DNA from 2 places in the Herbaspirillum sp. BH-1 genome. Region 2 is predicted to be linked to the other one. Evidence: riboswitches for the same ligand, from Rfam matches in the RefSeq annotation. Region 2 holds a riboswitch; the other holds the start of a gene.
What was found. Region 2 has a riboswitch for cobalamin ahead of HBH1_RS21605 (TonB-dependent receptor family protein). Riboswitches for the same ligand answer to the same signal wherever they lie in the genome.
Positions count from the first base shown of each region.

Region 1: it holds a riboswitch for cobalamin, as region 2 does, so the genes downstream of both, HBH1_RS17405 (CbtB domain-containing protein) here and HBH1_RS21605 (TonB-dependent receptor family protein) in region 2, are expected to answer to the same signal.

Region 1 is NZ_PKOI01000014.1:3,309-13,230, forward strand. It holds gene HBH1_RS17395 (hypothetical protein) at 1-571, shown strand, start outside; gene HBH1_RS17400 (hypothetical protein) at 719-1,318, shown strand; cobalamin riboswitch at 1,358-1,596, shown strand; gene HBH1_RS17405 (CbtB domain-containing protein) at 1,740-1,946, shown strand; gene HBH1_RS17410 (CbtA family protein) at 1,957-2,718, shown strand; gene HBH1_RS17415 ((2Fe-2S) ferredoxin domain-containing protein) at 2,782-3,123, shown strand; gene HBH1_RS17420 (cobaltochelatase subunit CobN) at 3,116-7,264, shown strand; gene HBH1_RS17425 (putative cobaltochelatase) at 7,261-9,282, shown strand; gene HBH1_RS17430 (cobalt-precorrin-7 (C(5))-methyltransferase) at 9,228-9,922, shown strand, end outside.
Region 2 is NZ_PKOI01000022.1:49,074-58,995, reverse strand. It holds gene HBH1_RS21650 (carbohydrate ABC transporter permease) at 1-2, shown strand, start outside; gene bamE (outer membrane protein assembly factor BamE domain-containing protein) at 557-1,084, opposite strand; gene HBH1_RS21640 (DUF3460 family protein) at 1,156-1,359, shown strand; gene HBH1_RS21635 (segregation and condensation protein A) at 1,369-2,265, shown strand; gene panC (pantoate--beta-alanine ligase) at 2,344-3,183, shown strand; gene HBH1_RS21625 (cobalamin-binding protein) at 3,187-4,074, shown strand; gene HBH1_RS21620 (porin family protein) at 4,121-4,732, opposite strand; gene HBH1_RS21615 (ABC transporter ATP-binding protein) at 4,981-5,763, opposite strand; gene HBH1_RS21610 (FecCD family ABC transporter permease) at 5,760-6,743, opposite strand; gene HBH1_RS21605 (TonB-dependent receptor family protein) at 6,784-8,778, opposite strand; cobalamin riboswitch at 8,859-9,178, opposite strand; gene HBH1_RS21600 (protein phosphatase CheZ) at 9,720-9,922, shown strand, end outside.

The DNA of each region.
Region 1 (9,922 bases), on a different contig from region 2:
CCGCGACAATGGCAACGGCCCCGGCACCAACGCCATGGTGGTCTACCTTTCTCCCTTCGAGGCCTGTATCGACGCCGCCTGGCATGCCCTGGCGCCCGACCGTTACGAGGTCATGGCAGCCTCCGCCTTCACCCCTGACGAACTGCTGATCTACCAGCCGGAACGCTTGCCTTACTGCCTGCACGTGGCCTGGGGCGCCCACGACGGTCAGTTGGTGGTGCGTCGCGATGGCGGGCTGTTGCGCCTGTCCTCGGCGCACAGCGCAGTGATATCGCCCCTGATCGATGCCATCCATCTGCGCATCGAGCTGCCTGTGCTGGAATGCCATGAACGCCTGTGGGAGCAGGCTGGCCTGTTCGCCCACGCCGAATCGCACGCCCGGATGCTGGCCGCCAGCGACGCCGAGCGTCACCGCCAGGCGCTGCAGGCCATCCGGCGCATCCCGGGCACGGCGCGACCGGGGCAGCCGGTCAATCAGGTCGCGCTCTACGATGTCGAGTCGGCGCAATGGCATTTCGTGGCCCTGAAACTGTTCGAGGGCATCATCCAGGAGCCGCGTTCAGGGCGTTAGGCGTGGCATCCATCTGGTCAGGCAGGCTTTCCTCATGTTCATTCAGAATTTTCTGATATGAAAGAAAATTCACATCTGCAACGATGGCGGCGAATCCGGGGCTGGGTGTGCCAGTGCCGTCCTGTTGCACGATCTTGGAGCCAGTTCTTGACCTGCTGCACCCGCTGCACCTGCTGCCTTAACGCTGTCTGTCGCTGGTGCGTACCGCTGCGGCGTTCGGTACCACTGGCCCTGCTGTTCATCTGCATGGTGGCCAGTCCGGCCGCCCCGTCCTTGCCGGATGTGGTGCTGGATACCTGTCTGAGCGTCGACCGCATCGGCCACGGCCAGGTCGGCGTCGACCCTATCGCCGGCCGGGTGCAGATGCTGGAGCAGGGCCCGTTGTCGCCCTACCGCCTCTACCTGCCCGATGGCGACAACTCCCGCTGGCGCATCGGCTATGCCAGCGGCAACCCCGGCGCCGGTGATTACCTCTTCGTCAATTCCCATCGCGGCTACATCGACCGCGCCATCGCCCTCGGCGCGGAGACAGCGTCCACCGTGCAGCGGCCGCAGGAGGCCTCCTTCGCCCTGCTGAGCCACCTGGGCCAGCGCTACCTCTGCCTGATGGAACTGCGCGGAGAACGGGGCGGCAGGCAACTCCGTGCGGTCTTCGTGGGACGTATCCCGTTCGGCATGGGCGGCGACCTCCATCTCTACTACAAACTGGCCACCCCGCCGCCAGCCACGACCGACCCGGCCCGCTGAGCGCCGTGTTGCCCAACCGGCCCCCCGCCTTTATACTTCGCCCCTAGCATTGCTTCTGGTATCCCGCGCGCAGCCGCGCCAGGGATTCAAACGGGAAGCCGGTGCGGCCCACGCGACCACGTGCGGCCAATGCCGGCGCTGCCCCCGCAACGGTAAGCGAGGAAGGACACGCACTACGCCACTGTGCCTGAGCATGGGAAGGCGCCTGTCCGCGAAGCCTCAGACCTTGAGACTTCATCCCGCCAGCCCGGAGACCGGCCAGTGGCAAATTCTTCAATGATTCGCGGAGGGCGATCATGCGGACAGCTTCCATCATGTTTCCGAGCAGGCCCTGGCCAGCGTCGTCCGTGGACGACCGGATCGTGCATGGGCGCTTCACGTGTGGCTTTCTCCGTTCCATCCATCCAGCCAAGGAACGCGCATGTCCACCACCTCCGGTCTCAATGCCAGCAGCACCACTTCATCCTCCCACGCCGGCAGCCATGTCTGGCGCGATCGCATCGCGCCGTCGCTGCTGGCCTTTGTGCTGGGCGTGGCCCTGATCTACGGTGCCGGCTTCGCCTCCAAGGTCGAGCTGCACAATGCCGCCCACGACGGGCGCCATTCGGCCGGTTTCCCCTGCCATTGAGGAGCGTGCAATGAACTGGACCGTCTTCCGGCGCATGGCGTCGGCCGTGGTGGTGGCAGGCGCCTTGTCGGGCGTGCTGCTGTCGGGTGTGCAGCAATTCCAGGTCGAAAAGATCATCCTCCAGGCCGAGCAGTATGAAAAAGCGGCCGAAGAGGCTGCCCCGGCCGCCGCCGCTACCCATGACCATGATCATGATGCCGCCCCGGCGCATGAGCATGCGGCCGGCACCCCGGCCCATAGTCACGGCGATGCACATGAGCACGACCCCAACGCCTGGGAGCCGGCTGACGGCGCCGAACGCACCGGCTATACCGTGCTGGCCAACGTCAGCATGGCAGTCGGCTTCGCCCTGATGCTGGTGGCCGCCTTTGCCATCAGCGGTCGCCGTGTCGGCTGGCGCAGCGGCCTGCTGTGGGGCCTGGCCGGCTATGGCGTGTTCTTTGTCGCGCCCTCGCTGGGCCTGCCGCCGGAAGTGCCGGGCACCCTGGCCGCGCCCCTCCACGCACGCCAGTTGTGGTGGGTGATGACGGCGGTCATGACCGCCGCCAGCCTGGGGCTGTTCGTGTTCGGCCGTGGCTGGTGGTGGAAGGTCCTGGCCGTACTGCTGCTGGTGGTGCCGCACCTGGTCGGCGCGCCGCAACCCGAGCTGCATGGCAGTGCCGCGCCGGAAGAGCTGGCGCAAGCCTTCATCCGCGCCACCGCCATGGCCAATGCCGTGTTCTGGCTGGCCCTGGGCGGCCTGACCGGTTTCTTCTACCGCCGGTTCGGTTGAACCGTCTGGCGTTGGCTGTCCGGCCAACGCCGATAGCGTCGCGGCGCCTCTGAAAGTGAAGCAATGAGAACTCATCACCGCCACGTGCTCATGTGCGTCGGCCCGCGCTGCACCGAGAACGGTGTCCTGGCCGAAGCCATGTTCGGCGTCCTGGGCGAGCAGATCGACGCCCGTCCCGACTTGCGCGTCAAGCGCACCCGCACCCATTGCATGGTGGCCTGCAAGGCCCAGGCGCCGGTGGTGGTGGTCTATCCCGAAGGGGTGTGGTACCGCTGCGAAGACGCCAGCGCCATCGAGCGCGTGGTGGTGGAACACCTCGAAGGCGGACGCGAAGTCAGCGACCTGGTCTTCCATCGCCTGGGCAGCGGCGACGTCCATCCCGAACCGGAGCGCAGCGATGTCTGAATCAGCCACTTCAGCGACCTCAGCCGCCCGTCCGCAGATCGTCCTGCTCACCCACGCCCCGACCGATCTGGCCATGCTGGCCGCCGCCCGCAGCCAGTTGCCGGCGGACTTTCCCCCGGTGGCCGGCTACGACCTGCAAGGCCTGCACGCTGACACCGATGAACACGGGCAGCCGCGCCGCACCCTGGCTGACATGCTGCGCGAAGAGCTGTCGGCGGCGCAGGTGATCGTGCTGCGCATCCTTGGCCGTCTGGGCGCCGTCAATGGCCTGCCCGAGCTGCTGCGCGTGGCGCGTGCCGAGGGCCGGCAGCTGATCCTGCTGTCCGGCACCGGCGAGCCCGATGCCGAACTGGCCGCCGCCTCCACCGCGCCGGTCGATGCGCAGCAGCAGGCGCTGGCCTATTTCAACGGCGGCGGCAGCGTCAACCTGGCGCAGATGCTGCGCTGCCTGTCCGACCGCCTGCTGCTGAGCGGCTACGGCTATGCACCGGCACAGGCACTCCCCGAACACGGCCTCTACCATCCCGACCTGGAGCAGGATGCCGGCATCGCCGACTGGCTGACCCTGCGCGCCCGCGCGCCCGCCGGCAAGCCGGCCGTGGGCATCATCTTTTACCGGGCGCACTGGCTCTCGGGCAATACCGGTTTCATCGACGCGCTGGTGGCCGCGCTGGAAGCCCGCGGACTGGACGTGCTGCCAGTCTTCACGTCCTCGCTGCGGGTGTCGGCCGCCAGCGGCGCCGCCTTGCCACCCGCGCTGCAATACTTCGGCGCCGGCCAGGTGGACCTGATCATCAACACCACCTCTTTCGCCATGGGCGAGATCACCGCCGGTGGCGTCACTCCGGCCGGCTGGTCGGTCTCGGTACTGGAACAGCTGGACCTGCCGGTACTGCAAGCCATCACCAGCGGCATGACGCAAGACCAGTGGCAGCATTCCACGCGCGGCATGAACCCGCTGGACGCCGCCATGAACGTGGTGCTACCCGAGTTCGATGGCCGCATCATCGGCGTGCCGCTGTCCTTCAAGGAAGTCACCGACAGCGGCGCTGTGCAGTACCGGGCGCTGCCGGACCGCGTGCATCGCATCGCCGGCCTAGCGCAGCGGCTGGTGCGCCTGCGCACCACGCCCAATGCGCACAAGCGCATCGCCTTCATCTTCACCAATTCCAGCAGCAAGGCCGCGCAGATCGGCAATGCCGTCGGGCTGGACGCACCGGAGTCCTTGATGGCCGTGCTGCGCGCCCTGCAGGCCGACGGCTACGCCATCGCCGACCTGCCGGCCAGCGGTACCGCGCTGATCCATGAACTGGTGGACCGCTGTTCCTACGACGACATCCTGCTCACCGAAGACCAGTTGCGTCGCGCCGCCGCCCGCATTCCCGCTGCCCGTTACGCGCAATGGTTCGCCGCCTTGCCCTCGGCCCTGCAGGCCAGGATGGAGCGCCAGTGGGGTGCCGCGCCCGGCCAGGCCTATGTGCATGAGCAGCACCTGGCCATCGCCGGCCTCGACCTGGGCCATGCCTTCGTCGCCCTGCAACCGCCCCGTGGCTACGGCATGGACCCGGACGCCATCTACCACCAGCCCGACCTGCCGCCCACCCATCACTACTACGCCCTGTACCGCTGGCTGGACGAAGAGTGGGGCGCCGACGCCATCGTCCACGTCGGCAAGCACGGCACGCTGGAATGGCTGCCCGGCAAGGGCGTGGGCCTGTCCGAGGAGTGCTTCCCCGATGCGCTGCTGGGCGACCTGCCGCTGTTCTATCCCTTCATCATCAACGACCCCGGCGAGGGCTCGCAGGCCAAGCGCCGCGCCCACGCCGTGGTGGTGGACCATCTGACGCCGCCGATGACCACCGCCGACAGCTATGGCGCGCTGGCCGAGCTGACGCAACTGGTGGACGAGTATTACCAGGTCGAAGTGCTGGACCCGGCCAAGCTGCCGCTGCTGCAGCAGCAGATCTGGGAACTGGTGCGGCAGACCAACCTGGATACCGACCTGCAGTACAAGCTGCTGCATCACGACCATGATCATGACCACGATCACGGCCATGGACATGCACACCACCATCACCATCATGGCGATCATGCTCACCACGATCATGATCACGACCACCCGCACGAAGACGGCGAACTCCCGCACGCCCTGACCGAACTGGACGGCGCCGGCGTGGCGCACCTGATCGAGGATCTGGACGGCTACCTCTGCGAACTGGGCGCGGCGCAGATCCGCGACGGCCTGCACATCCTCGGCCGCATGCCCGATCAGGCACAGATGCCCGACATGCTGGTGGCCCTGGTCCGCCTGCCCAATCAGGACCTGCCGGGTCTGCAGGAAGAGGTGGCACGGTTGTTCGGCCTGTCGCTGGACATGCTGCTGGAACACAAGGGCCGTCGCCTCAACATCGACGACGCCCTGGCCCGTTGCGCCGGTCGCGCCATCGTCACCCGCGCCGATGCGCTGGAGGCCATCGACGCCCTGTGCCTTGCGCTGATGCAGGCTCTGCAGCAGCAGAACTTCGCCGTCCACTCCATCGACCGCGTACTCAAAACCGTCTTCGCGGCGCTGGAGCAGGCCAGTCCCGAGCAGCGACCGCGCCTGCAACCCGCCCTGGGCAAGAGCGCCGGCAGCGTGCTGGGCGGCATGCGCGCGCTGGCCCGTCCATCGGCTGCGCCGGTGAAGCGGACCACGCCCCCGGCCGCGCATACGACGCTGGACCAGGCCAGCGGACTGCGCCGTGTGCTGGCCTTCGCCTGCGAACAGCTGGTGCCGCGCCTGCACCAGACCAGCGAAGAAATCGGCAACCTGCTCAGCGGCCTGCGTGGTGGCTACATCCCGGCCGGCCCCAGCGGTTCGCCCACGCGCGGCATGGCGCACATCCTGCCCACCGGCCGCAATTTCTATTCGGTCGATCCGCGCAGCGTCCCTTCGCAATCGGCCTGGCGCGTGGGTCAGCAACTGGCGCGTGAAGTGCTGGCGCGCCATCATCGCGAAAGCGGCGACTACCCGGAAAGCGTGGCCATCAGCATCTGGGGCACCAGCGCCATGCGCACCCACGGCGACGATGTCGCCCAGATTCTGTCGCTGATGGGCGCACGCCCGCTCTGGCGCGCCGGCAACCGGCAAGTGGCCGGGGTCGAGCTGGTACCGCTGGAAGAATTGCAGCGCCCGCGCATCGACGTCACCACCCGTATCAGCGGCTTCTTCCGCGACGCCTTCCCGCAGTTGATCGAACTCATCGACGACGCCGTGCAACTGGCCATCGCCGCCGACGAGCCGGAACACATGAACTTCGTGCGCAAGCACTACCTGCGCGACCTGCAGCAGGGCCTGCAAACCGGGCTGGGCCAGGCCGAGGCCGCCACCCAGGCGGCCTACCGCGTCTTCGGCGCCAAGCCCGGCAGCTACGGCGCCGGCATCCTGCCCCTGATCCAGGAAAAGAACTGGCAGGACCAGGCCGATTTCGCCGAGGCCTACATCAACTGGGGCGGCTTCGCCTATGGCCGCAAGGTGCAGGGCGCCGACCAGCGCGAGGCCTTCCGCCAGCGCCTGGCCGGGGTGCAGGTGGCCCTGCATAACCAGGACAATCGCGAGCACGACATCTTCGACTGCGATGACTACCTGCAGTACCACGGCGGCATGATCGCCACCATCCGCGCCCTGTCGGGCCAGCAGCCGCGCCATTACTTCGGCGACAGCCATGACCCGCAACGCGCCGCCGTGCGTGACCTGAAGGAAGAGACCCTGCGCGTCTTCCGCGCCCGGGTGGTCAATCCCAAGTGGCTGGCCAGCATCCGTCGCCATGGCTACAAAGGTGGCCTGGAACTGACCGCCACCGTCGATTACCTGTTCGGCTACGACGCCACCGCCCAGGTGCTGGACGACTGGATGTACCAACAACTGGCCGAGACCTATGGTTTCGACCCGGCCATGCGTGAATTCCTGGAACAGGCCAACCCCTGGGCCCAGAACGCCATCGCCGAGCGCCTGCTGGAAGCCGCCAGTCGCGGCATGTGGCAGGAGCCGGATGCGCAAACGCTGGAACGATTGCGCGCCCTCTACCTGCACAGCGAAACCCTGCTCGAAGCCCGTGGCGAAACCGTGCGTGGCAGTGAACACACCAAGGACATGCAATGAGCGCGGCCCACCACCATCACCATCCTGGCTATCCCTTTTCAGCCATCGTCGGCCAGCCCCTGCTGAAAGAAGCGCTGCTGCTGTGCGCCGTCGATCCCGGCATCGGCGGCGTACTGGTGCGCGGCGACAAGGGAACCGCCAAGAGCACCGCGGCACGCGGCCTGACCCAGGTGCTGACGGCCATCCTGCGCACGCCCGGTTGCGCCTTCAACTGCGCGCCCGGCCAGCCCGCTGCGGCCTGTGCGGTCTGCAGCGCGCAGGAGCCACCCACCGCCACGCTGGCCGAGGTTCCCTTCGTCACCTTGCCGCTGGGCGCCACCGAAGACCGCGTACTGGGCTCGCTGGACCTGCAGCTAGCCCTGCAGGGCGGCCAGCGCGCCTTCCAGCCGGGGCTGCTGGCGGCGGCCCATCGCGGCATCCTCTATATCGATGAAGTCAACCTGTTGGCCGATCACCTGGTCGATGTCCTGCTGGACGTGGCCGCCATGGGCGTCAATGCGGTACAGAGAGAAGGGCTGTCGGTCAGCCATCCGGCGCGCTTCACCCTGATCGGCACCATGAACCTGGAGGAGGGCGACCTGCGCCCGCAACTGCTGGACCGCTTCGGCCTGATGGTGGAAGTGACGGCGCCCACCGACAAGTCAGTACGCGCCGAGGTGGTGCGCCGACGCATCGCCTACGAGGCCGACCCGCAGGCCTTCACCAGCCAGTGGCAGGCCCAGCAGGATGCCCTGCGCGCCCAGGTGGCCCAGGCCCAGCGCCTGCTGCCCGGCGTGGCGCTGGACGACGCCATGCTGGAGCTGATCAGCCATCTCTGCTGCGAGTTCGAGGTGGCCAGCCTGCGCGCCGACATCGTCATGCACAAGACCGCCCGCGCCATCGCCGCCCTGCAGGCGCGCGCGCGCGTGACGCCCGACGACGTGCGCGCCGCCGCGCTCCTGGTGTTGCCACACCGCCGTCGCCGCAAGCCTTTCGAACAGAGCGGCATGGACCAGGACAAGCTCGACGATCTGGTCGATCAGGCGCGACAGGCGCAGGGGGAAAGCCAGGGGCAGGGCAGCGCAGGCGCACCACCCGATACCGCCCCGGATGAACAGGAAGGGCAGGAACCGCAGGATCAGCAAGAGCAGCAAGAACAACAGAATGGAGAAGGCGAGGGTGCCCAGCAGACCTTCGCCATCGGCGCCGCCGGTCCGGCCCGCAAGATCAGCGTGGTCACGCCCACCACGAGCTTTCCGGCCTCCACGACCAGCGGCCGCCGCAGCGCGGTGGCCGACGCCAGCCGGGGCAGCGCCCTGCGCGCCGTGCCGGACGCCAATCCGGATCGCCTGGCCGTCGGTGCTACACTGCGCAGCGCCGCCGTACGGGCTGCCCTGGCAGGCGAGGGCGGCGAGCGCCTGCAGGTCACCCGCGAAGACCTGCATCGCCAGGTGCGCAGCGGCCGAGGCGCCAACCTGATCGTCTTCGTGGTCGATGCCTCCGGCTCCATGGCCGCGCAGCGCCGCATGGAAGCGGTCAAGGGCGCCGTGCTGGCGCTGCTGACGGACGCCTACCAGCGTCGCGACCAACTGGCCGTGATCGGCTTCCGTGGTGAACAGGCGCAACTGCTGCTGGCCCCCACCCGCAGTGCCGACCTGGCCGAGCAGGGCCTGCGCGAACTGCCCACCGGCGGACGCACGCCACTGCCGCACGCGCTGCAACTGGCGGCGCAACTGCTGCAGCAGACCAGCCAGGCCAGCGATGAGCTGCCGCCGCTGCTGGTGATCCTGTCCGACGGCAAGGCGAATGTGAGCCTGCCCGGCAGCCAGGGCGACGCCTGGACGCAGACCCTGGAAGCGGCCGCCAACCTGGCCGCGCAAGCCATACCGGCGCTGGTGCTCGATACCGAATCGGGCTACCTGCGCCTGGGCCGTGCGGCCCAACTGGCCGAGGCGCTGGGTGCGCCCTGCCTGACCCTGGAACAATTGACCGGCGACGCCCTGGCGTTGACCGTGCGCGCCCAGCTGGGCAAGCGCTGAAAGGAAAGACCATGATCATCTGTATCGGCGCCGGCCCCGGCGACCACTCCTATCTCACCCTGCGCGGCGCCGAACTGATCCGCAACGCCGACGTGGTGGCCGGCTTCAACGCCGTGGTGGACGTGGTCAAGGAACTGATCCCCGCCAGCGCCCAGGTGGTGCTCATGGGCTACCGCGACCAGGTCGCCAAGCTCGACGAAGTGGCGGCCCTGCATCACGCCGGCAAGCGCTGCGTGGTGGTCTTCATGGGAGACATCCACTTCAGCGGCTTCCAGTACCTGGAACGCGTGGAACGCGCCTGCGGCCATCGGGTGGAAACCCTGCCCGGCATTTCCTCGGCCCAGATCCTGGCCTCCCGCGCCCACGTCTGCTTCGACGAGACCACCTTCATCACCTTCCACCGCCGTGGCGACCTGGAACCCTTCAAGCGCCATCTGGTGCATGTCCTCAATGACGGTCGCAATGCCATCGTCATCCCTTGCCCCTGGGATGCGGCGCGTTCCTTCATGCCGCGCCACATCGCCAGCTATCTGCTGCAGCAGGGCGTCAGTCCCGATCACCCCACCGAGGTCTGGGAAAACCTGACCCGGGGCGACGCCGAATGGCACGGCAAGCTGGCCGATTGCGCGGATGTCGAATT
Region 2 (9,922 bases):
GACGACAGCAGGTGGGATCAGGGGCGTCGCGGCGGCTTCCCGAACCACTCGACGTCCCCGGGGGCCTTTTGTTGCGAGCGCCAGGCGTCGTACTGTGTGTCGATACCGCGGGTACAGTCGCGGTAGTCTCCATAGCCGATTTTGCCGTCGCAGCGTTCGCGAGCACCGTATTGTGCGAATCCGGAAAAGCCCGAGCCGAGTTTGTGGAGGTCTATATCTGTCGTCGAGCAGGCAGTGGCAAGACAACCGGCCAGCACCAAACTCGACAATCGGGCGGTCGTTCGACAAATTGGTGATGACATGGGCACTCCTCACGCGCGCATCGGGCGCAATTCTGTTAAGGATAATGACTGGATAGCGCGCGACTATAGCGTGGGGTAAGCGCCCACTGAGATATCAAGCCGAAGGGAAACAGGAATATCCGAAGAAATGCGAGAGTCGGCCTTTCCGGAATTCCTCTGTTGACGGCTGGACGTGCAGTGGCATCAGGCCAATGACGTCCTTTGAGGACCACGCCGGAGGCCCGTGAAGAGAGACAACGAGGACGGCTTACCGGTCAATGGCCTGATATCTCCGAAATCGACATCCGCACCACCTTCCGGGTGGTCATGTCGAAATGGACGTTGAAGAGGCGATCCTCATGGACGTAGTGGTATTTCCAGTCCCACACTTCCTCATTCTTGCGGGCAAACTGCACCACGCTGCGCGGTCGGCCGAACTGGCGGCGGATCTGCTCGGCGCTCATGCCCGGGCGGATGGTGTCGAAATGTTCCTGGGTCAAGACCTGGGTGTAATCGACCAGGGTGCCGGAGGCGCCGATGGCGAACATCCAGGTGCGGATGCCTTCCGGCCCCTTGGGATATTCCAGCGTGCGGGCGCCGTTGCCGTCGTCCCAGATGGTATCGGGCTGGCCCATGACGCCGCGCACGTCGGCCTCGCTGGAAATGCCCTTCTGCAGCTTGTCCAAACCGAACTCCTGGATGGGATTGCCGTTGCGGTCGCAGCCAAACATTGCCAAAGCAACAAGAAAAGCGCCGAATTTGCCGGCATGGCGACGCAGGCGTATGAATAAGGGTTCACGCATAGGTATTTGATTATCCCTGATGAAGACAAGGTAAAATACGGCCTCTGTGTAACATTTGGCCTGAAAATATCATGCTCTTCGGAAAAAAGACCACCTACGTATCTGAGATCACCCAGTTCATCGACGAGCTGAAGACGAAGAACCCGAAGCTGGAAGAATCGCAGCGCGACGGCCGCGCCCTGCTGTGGGACAAGGAACCGCTGGACCTGGACAAGTCCGCCCGTGAGAAGGCCTCGCGCGTGGCGCAACAGCCCTACGTCTATCAGAGCCACTAAGCTTTTCGCATGACGGCTCAAGCAGGTGGCGCCGAATCCGCCGGCCAGGCCGGCGCGGAACCCAGCGCCGACGCCATCGACATCACCCCCGCAGGACAACAGGACAGCACGCCCGATGTGATCGACGGCGTGGCATTGGCACGTCTGTATGGCGAACCGCTGTTCCAGTTGCCCAATGACCTCTACATCCCGCCGGATGCGCTGGAGGTGTTCCTGGAAGCCTTCCAGGGGCCGCTGGACCTGCTGCTGTACCTGATCCGCAAGCAGAATTTCAACATCCTCGACATTCCGCTGGCGCAGGTCACCGCCCAGTACCTGGAATACGTCGAACAGATCCGCAAGCAGAACCTGGAACTGGCCGCCGAATACCTGCTGATGGCGGCCATGCTGATCGAAATCAAGTCGCGCATGCTGCTGCCGGCCAAGAAGGCCGAGCCCGGCGCGGAACCCGAAGACCCGCGCGCCGAGCTGGTGCGCCGCCTGCTGGAGTACGAGCAGATCAAGCTGGCCGCCCAGGAACTGGACCAGCTACCGCAGGTCGGCCGCGATTACGTACGCACCCAGGTGCATATCGAGCAGACCGTGGTCACCCGCTGGCCCGAGGTCAACATGGACGACCTCAAGGCCGTCTGGGCCGACATCCTCAAGCGCGCCAAGCTGACCCAGCACCACCACATCAGCCGCGAGGAACTGTCGGTGCGCGAGCACATGACCGGCATCCTGCGCCGCCTGCAGACGGCGCGCTTCGTCGAGTTCTCGGACCTGTTCGATCCTTCGCGCGGCGTGCCGGTGGTGGTGGTCAACTTCATCGCCCTGCTCGAGCTGGCCAAGGAGACGCTGATCGAAATCACCCAGGCCGAAGCCTTCGCCCCCATCTATGTCAGACTGTCGTACTCGCCCAGCTAGGCTGGCGAGGATCACTGACATCCCCGGGCAGCGCGCACATGGCAGCCGCGCCGTCCGACCCGCAACCAGAGACTCCGCATGAAAATCATTTCCTCCATCGAAGAACTCCGTGACCACCTGCGCGGCCAGTTGCGCACCGCCTTCGTGGCGACCATGGGCAACCTGCACGAAGGCCACCTCTCGCTGATGCGCCTGGCGCGCACCCACGGCGACCCGGTGGTGGCATCGATCTTCGTCAATCGCCTGCAGTTCGGCCCCAACGAGGACTTCGACAAGTATCCGCGCACCTTCCAGGCCGACGTCGAGAAGCTGGAGAAGGAAGGCGTCTACGTGCTCTTCGCGCCGACCGAAAAGGACATGTATCCGGAGCCACAGGAATACCGCGTGCAGCCGCCCGACGACCTGGGCAACATCCTGGAGGGCGAATTCCGCCCGGGTTTCTTCACCGGCGTATCGACCGTGGTGATGAAGCTGTTCTCCTGTGTGCAGCCACGCGTGGCGGTGTTCGGCAAGAAGGATTACCAGCAGCTGATGATCGTGCGCAACATGGCGCGCCAGTTCGCCCTGCCCACCGAGATCGTCGGCGCCGAGACCTATCGTGCCGAGGACGGCCTGGCGCTGTCGTCGCGCAATGGCTACCTGTCGCCGGCCGAACGCGCCGAGGCGCCCCTGCTCTACAAGGTCTTGAACGACGTCGCCAATGAAGTGCGCGGTGGTCAGCACAATGTGGCGCTGGTGGAGCAACTGGCCATGGAACGCCTGGCCGGTCGCGGCTGGCAGCCTGACTACGTGGCCGTGCGCAAGCGCATCGACCTGCAACCGCCGACCGCTGCCGACATGGAACAGGGTACGCCGCTGGTGGTGTTGTCGGCCGCCAAGCTGGGCGCGACCCGTCTGATCGACAACCTCGAAGTCTGACGCATGCGGACGGCCGCGCCATTCGGACTGGCCGTCCTGGCCCTGCTCAGCAGCGCTGCCGCCCATGCGGCGATTACCGTGCAGGACGACCTGGGCCAGAGCGTGACCCTGGCGCAACCGGCGCAGCGCATCGTCAGCCTGGCACCGCACGTGACCGAACTGCTTTACGCGGCCGGTGCCGGCGCCAGACTGGTTGGCGTGAGCAACCATAGCGACTACCCCCCGCCAGCGACCAGCCTGCCCACCCTGGGCGGCTACAACGCGCTCGACATGGAGCGCATCCTCAGCCTGAAACCGGACCTGATCGTGGCCTGGCACAGCGGCAACAAGCCGCTCCAGATTGCGCGCCTGCGCAGCTTCGGCATCCCCGTCTATGAGAGCCAGCCGGCCGACTTCGGCATGGTGGCAAGCTCTCTGGAAAAGCTGGGTCACCTGGCGGGCAGCGATACCACCGCACAAGCCGCTGGGTCTGCCTTCCGCATCCGCTGGCAACAACTGGCCACGCACTACCAGGGCCGTGCGCCGGTGAGCGTGTTCTACCAGATCTGGAGCCAGCCGTTGATGACGCTCAACGGCCAGCACATGGCCTCGGCAGTGCTGCGCCTGTGCGGTGGCCGCAATCTCTTCGCCGACCTGCCGCAACTGGCGCCCACCATCAGCGTGGAAGCCGTGCTGGCAGCCGATCCCCAGGTCATCCTCACCCCCGGTGACGCTCGCGACCAACCGCTGGAACGCTGGAAGCAGTTCCCGCGCCTGCGCGCAGTGCGCGACGGACAGCTTTACACGATCAATGCGGACTGGATGAACCGGGCCGGGCCGAGAGTGCTGGAGGCCGCCGAAGAGGTCTGCGGGAAGCTGGAGCAGGCGCGCCGGATGACGCCTGCACCATAAAAAACATCCCTCGCCAGGAGGGATGTCGAGGATCAGGGAGTGATCTTCAGAAGCGGTATTTCAGGCCGGCTGCGAAAAAGTTCACGTCGGCATTGGAGTGGCCGGCCAGACCTTCATAACGGGTGTAGCCAGCGTTGATGCTGACGATCTCGCTGAGATCGTGTTCATAGCCCAGACCCAGCAGGTAACCGGTCCCCGACTTGGACGCCCGCTCGCTGACGCTGCCGGAAAATCCAAAACCACTATACTCATAGCGAACATCTTCGGTGAACTTGGCCTGGGTGATCCCCCCTTTGAAATAGACGCCCGGCAGGACGTTGGAGAATTTGTAGGCGGCCGTCAGATCGAAGCCGCTCACGCGTCCCTTGGCACTGTCTCGCGAGAAGCGGTCCGTCTTTTCCAAACTGGTTGCGCCGATGCGGAAGTAGCCCATCTCGACAGAGAAATTGGGCGTGAACTGATACCCGCCCCCAAAACGAATCATGCCAGCATCGTTTTTCTCGATGGTGCCTGGCGAATGCTCGACATCAATATCGTAGTGCGCTGCGCCGCCTTCTAGACCGACATAAAAGCCTGGCCCGGACTTCACGGCCTGTGCCGCCACGGTGGCACAGGCGACCGACAGCAAGCCGGCGGCCATTAGGTGCATTTTCTTCATCTGTTCCTCTTGTCATGATGTGAAAGAAACTTCCGGGCAGACTGGATGGACTGGCCGGGCGCGGCTACCGGAAACACGAAGTAGGTGGACCGGATAGCGGGCAGCGATGATAGAAGTGGGGCAATGCAGGGAAAAGCGCGAAGAAAAATGGCGACCAAAATCTCGCAGTTTCACGACATCACAATCGTTAGATCTTGAGATTGAAGTGAATGTTGTGACGTGGATGTAGCGCGCAAGCCACGTGGTTTTCAGGCGGTTGGCAAGGGCAGGAACTGCAGCATCCCGTCTGTCGCAACCTGCACGAAGCGGCAACCAAAGGCTGCCTCCAGCGCTGCAGGCCGGCATATCTCTTGTGCAGGCCCCGCCCAGCGCTGCCCCTCGGCCAGCAATAGCACATGGGTAGCAAAACGGCTGGCAAGGTTGATATCGTGGCAGCTTGCCACCACGCCCTTGCCCCCTGCGGCGAGGGTGCGCAGCAGGGTCATGAGCTGCAGTTGCGCGGCGACGTCCTGGTGCGAGGTCGGCTCATCCAGCAGATACAGGTCGGTGTCCTGCGCCAGCAAGGTCGCCAGTCCGACGCGCTGGCGCTCGCCACCGGAGAGCGTCAGCAGGTCCGCCGCAGCCAGCGACGACAGACCCACGCGCTCCAGCGCCTCCAGCGCCAGGGCCTCATCCTGCGTGCTGGGCTGCCAGCCGCCGTGATGCACGAAACGTCCGGCCAGCACCGCCTCGATCACCGGCATGGAAAAGGCGTCGTGCTGCTGTTGCAGCAGCAGGCCGCGATGGCGCGCCATCTCCGCCGGCGACAGGCCTTGCAGGGGCTGCCCCAGCAGTTGCCACTGCCCGGCATGGGTCGGCTGCAAGCCGGCGGCGGCGTGCAGCAATGTGCTCTTGCCGATGCCGTTGCGGCCCAGCACGCACCAGAATTCCCCGGGTCGCACCTGCCAGTCCAAACCTTCCAGCAGGATACGGGAGCCCACCTGCAGCGACACCTGCTGCGCCTGCAGTATGAAAGAAGCTGGCGCGCTCATGAACGCCCCCGCGCCTGCAACCACAGGAAGCAAGGTACCCCGATCAGCGCCGTGATCACGCCCACCGGCAACTGCACCGGGGCGACCACGGTGCGCGCCAGCAGGTCGGCCAGGGTCAGCGCCGCGCCGCCGCCCAGCATGGCACCGGGCAACAGCAGTCGCTGGTCGTTGCCGATCAACAGGCGCAGGCCATGCGGCACCACCAGTCCGACAAACCCGATGGTGCCGGCCATGGCCACCGCCATGGCGGTACAGGCCGCTGCCGTGCACAGCACCATCACCCGCAACCGCAGCACCGGTACGCCCAGCAACTGGGCAAAGGCATCGCCTCGCGCCAGCAGGTTCAACGCCGGTGCATAGCGCAAGGCCCACAGCAAGGCCAGTATCAATACCGCTGCCGTCACCGGCAGCAAGCGGGCATCGTCAAGATCGCCGATCAGCCAGAACACCATGCCTCGCAATTGCGCGTCAGGGGCCACCGACAAGGCCAGGGAAATCAGCGCACCGAAGCCAGCCGCCAGCATCACGCCGGTCAGCAATAGGCGCTGGCTGGACAGCAGCGGCGAAATGGCCAGATGCCGCAGCGACTGGCGCACCAGGCCGAACAACAGCAGCATGGCCACGGCCGCGCCCAGCAGCGCCCCCGGGGCGGTCGCCAACTGTACCGGCCAGCCCAGATGCAGCGCCGCCAACATGGCCAGCAGAGCACCCGCCGCCGAACCACCGGAGAGGCCCAATACATAAGGGTCAGCCAGAGGATTGCGCAACAGCACCTGCATCAATGCGCCCGACAAGGCCAGTGCCGCGCCCACCGCAAAGGCCGTGAGCGCGCGCGGCACGCGCAGGGACAGCAGCAGCGAGACCGTATCGGCCGAGGCCGAGGGACGCAGGCAACCCGTGCTGCCGCACAAGGCCGCTGCCGTCAGCGAAAGCAGGGACAGCAGCAGCAAGGTGCACAGCACGGGGAGGAAACGTCGCATCGGCGGCTAGGATCAGGAAGGAAAATTCATGCAGTCCGCATCAGAAGTCATAGCGGGCCGTGAATTTTACCGCCCGGCCGTCTTCCGGGTAGATGCCCGAGACCGAACCGCCACTGCAGTCATAGGCCTGGGAGTAATACTTGCGGTCGGCCAGGTTGGTTCCGGTCAGGGCAAATTCCCAGGCGCTCACGCGCAGGGCGTAGCGGGCGTCGAAGGTGGTGAAGGAAGGCATCTTGGCGCAGGTGTTGGCGAAATCGTTGCCCATGCGCTGGCGGTCCACCCAGCGCGCACCGACATCGGCGCTGTGCTGGCCGGACTTCCAGTTGAGCCGGGTGGTGAAGGTATTGGCCGGCACCAGCGCCAGTTGCTTGCCGCTGTTGGCCCCCTCCTCGAAGCGGGCGTCGATGTGCTGGTAAGTGGCGTTCACGCCCAGGGTTTCGGTCAGTTGCAGCCGCCCCTCCACTTCCACGCCCTGATGGCGGGTCGGCGCCAGGTTGCTGTTGGCACCGAAGCCGCCATTGGCGGTGGGATCGTAATAGAGCTCGTCACGCAGACGGTGGCGGAACCAGCGCAGCGTCAGTTGCTGCCCGGTCTTGCCCAGGGTGGCCCCCAGCTCCAGGTCGTGCGACACCTGGGGCTTGAGCACGGCACCGGTGGGCAGCGCGGTGTAGCCGTTTTCGTCCGGCGTGGCCAGGCGATAGCTCTGGCCGGTCTTGGCAAAGGCGCGCAGCAGCGGCAGCGGCGCATAGCTGGCCTGCAGGTCCCAGGCATTGACGGCGCTGTTGCGGTCGTACAAGCCGGAGTCGCTCTGCTGGTTGAACACTTCGCGCCGTACACCTGCGGCCAGGCGGGCATTGCGGGCGAATTCGATTTCGTCGCGCAGGTAGAGCGCCTTGGAGCGCTGGGCGGCGTCGCTGTTGCCATAGCTGGCGTTGTTATAGGCCGTCCATTCGCTCAGGTCGATGCCGGCGATGGCTTCGTTCTTCCACGCCCCCTGGTCGATCACATGACGCAGGCGCGGCGAAAATTGTGTGCCACGGATATTGACCTGGGCGCTCGAGGCGCTGCTGACATAGCTGGAGCGGGAAATCTTTTCGCGGTGGGCCAGCTCGGCGGCGACATCGAAGGCGCCGAAGCGGCGTTCCAGGAAGGCCGTCACGCTGTCGTTGTCGTAGGAGCCGCGATCCAGCGGCTTGCTGGTCTGGCGGGCATTGGCCTCGTACTGTGCCTGGGTCAGGCTGCCGGGCAGGCCGAAGTCGGCACGCGACAGGGTGGCGCGCAGGCCGAAGCGCCAGTCGCTGGCGAACCACTGCACGGTGGAGCTGAGGTTTTCCTGGCTGGACTGGGCGTTGTCGCGCCAGTTGTCGCTGCGCGACTTGGCATAGCTGGCGTCGATGGAGAAGTTGTCCCAGCCGCGCGAGACCAGCGCCCGTCCGCCGCGCAGCCCCTGGCTGCCGACCTCGCCCACCACGGTGCCGTGGCCGCTGTTGGCCTGCGGCCGGCGCGTGATGATCTGGATGGTACCGCCGGTGGCGCCGCTGCCATACAGCACGCTGCTGCCGCCACGCACGATCTCGATGCGTTCGATGTTTTCGATGGGGATGGAGGACAGCAGCGGCGTGCTCAGTTCGTTTTCGGAAATGCGCACGCCATCCAGCAGCACCACCATGTTCTGGTCGCCATTGGTGCCGAAACCGCGCAGGTCCAGCGGGAAGTCCCTGGGCCCGGCCAGACTCTGGCGGCCATACACCCCACCCAGCTTGCGGATGGCTTCATTGGCATTGTCGATGCCGGCTTCTCGGATCTGCTCGGCAGTGATGACGGTGGCCGCCACCGGCGGGAAGGTCGGGTCATTGGGAAAACGCGAGGCCGACACCACCACCGGCGCGAGTGCGGCCGCCGGGTCGGTGGCCGGGGTGCCGCTCGCGGCCAGGGATGTCTGCGCCAGGGCCGACAGGATCAGGGTGCTGCCCAGGCTGAGCGCAAAAAGGGGACGCTGGCCGCCGTGGCTGGCCGGGGAAATGACGTTATGCATGGAAAAGAGACTCGGTGAAGTGGTCCGGCCTGCTTCCCCGCGGGCCGGAATCAACGGAAGCCGCACCGGCATCGCCACGCGCAGTTTCCTCCCGTTCTGGCCGGTCTCCGGGCTGCAGGCACGACCATCGGCCTTCCCATGCAGCGCCGTGTACGTCAGCCGGCCAGCGCTGGCCGATTGAACCGGACACGGAACCTGCACAGTGGCATGGGGGATGGTGTTGCCGGCAACACGCGACGTCTCGTCACGGTGTCACTGTATCGCCGGCGCCTGGTTACCGTTGCGGGGGCAGCACACCTTGACCAGCCCCGCCCGCATGCTGCGAACCGAACTGGTGCGTGTTTCCCGTTTAACTGCCGGCAAGAACGCGCCGGCGGGCACCAAAACGGCGCCATTGTAGGCGTGCCGGGCGGGCATCACAAGTCGCGACAGGCCGGCGCCCGCCAAATACAAGGCAAAAAGCGGCCAAATGCAAGACCACGGGCCATCCTGATGTAAATCAGCACAAGCCCGGCATGCGTATTGCTTTCAAGAAAAAGCCAGATAGAATTCGAACTTATATCGAAAAAATTCGATTTTTTACGAATTTATTTCGGAGAGACGCCCCGAGCCGGCTTGCCACAAGGGGCGAAAAAACGAAACAAATGGGGGGATTTCACTCGCTGTTTGGCCGATGAGATGGCTGTACCCGGCCCTATACTCGGCGCCATGGCATCGTCGACCCGCTGACCGTCTGGTCCGCTGGCCTCACCTGTCATCCCTGAATCGTTGTCGTGGTCTGCGAGCCTTCAGACTCCGCCCTTGCCTGCCGATATCTATTGGATATCCCGGATGGGACGGTTGCTGTGCCTCCCGGAACGACGCATTTGATCCGCCTACGGGCAACTTTGCATAGCAGTGCGCCGCCGAGCGCACCACATTTGTTGGGAGAATCAGTAATCATGAGCGACGACGTTGATCTGGAAGCATTGTTTGACGAAATTTCCTCACAGACCTTACCGGGCATGACCGCCGGCGAGGCTGGCGCGGCCGACGGTGCCGCTGGTGGGGCAGCCGGCGCGGGCGACGATGCCCAGCAGGCGCAGGAAGATCAGAGCGACAAGCCCATGTATGAACGCCTGGGCGGCATCGTCCGTCTGCTGCA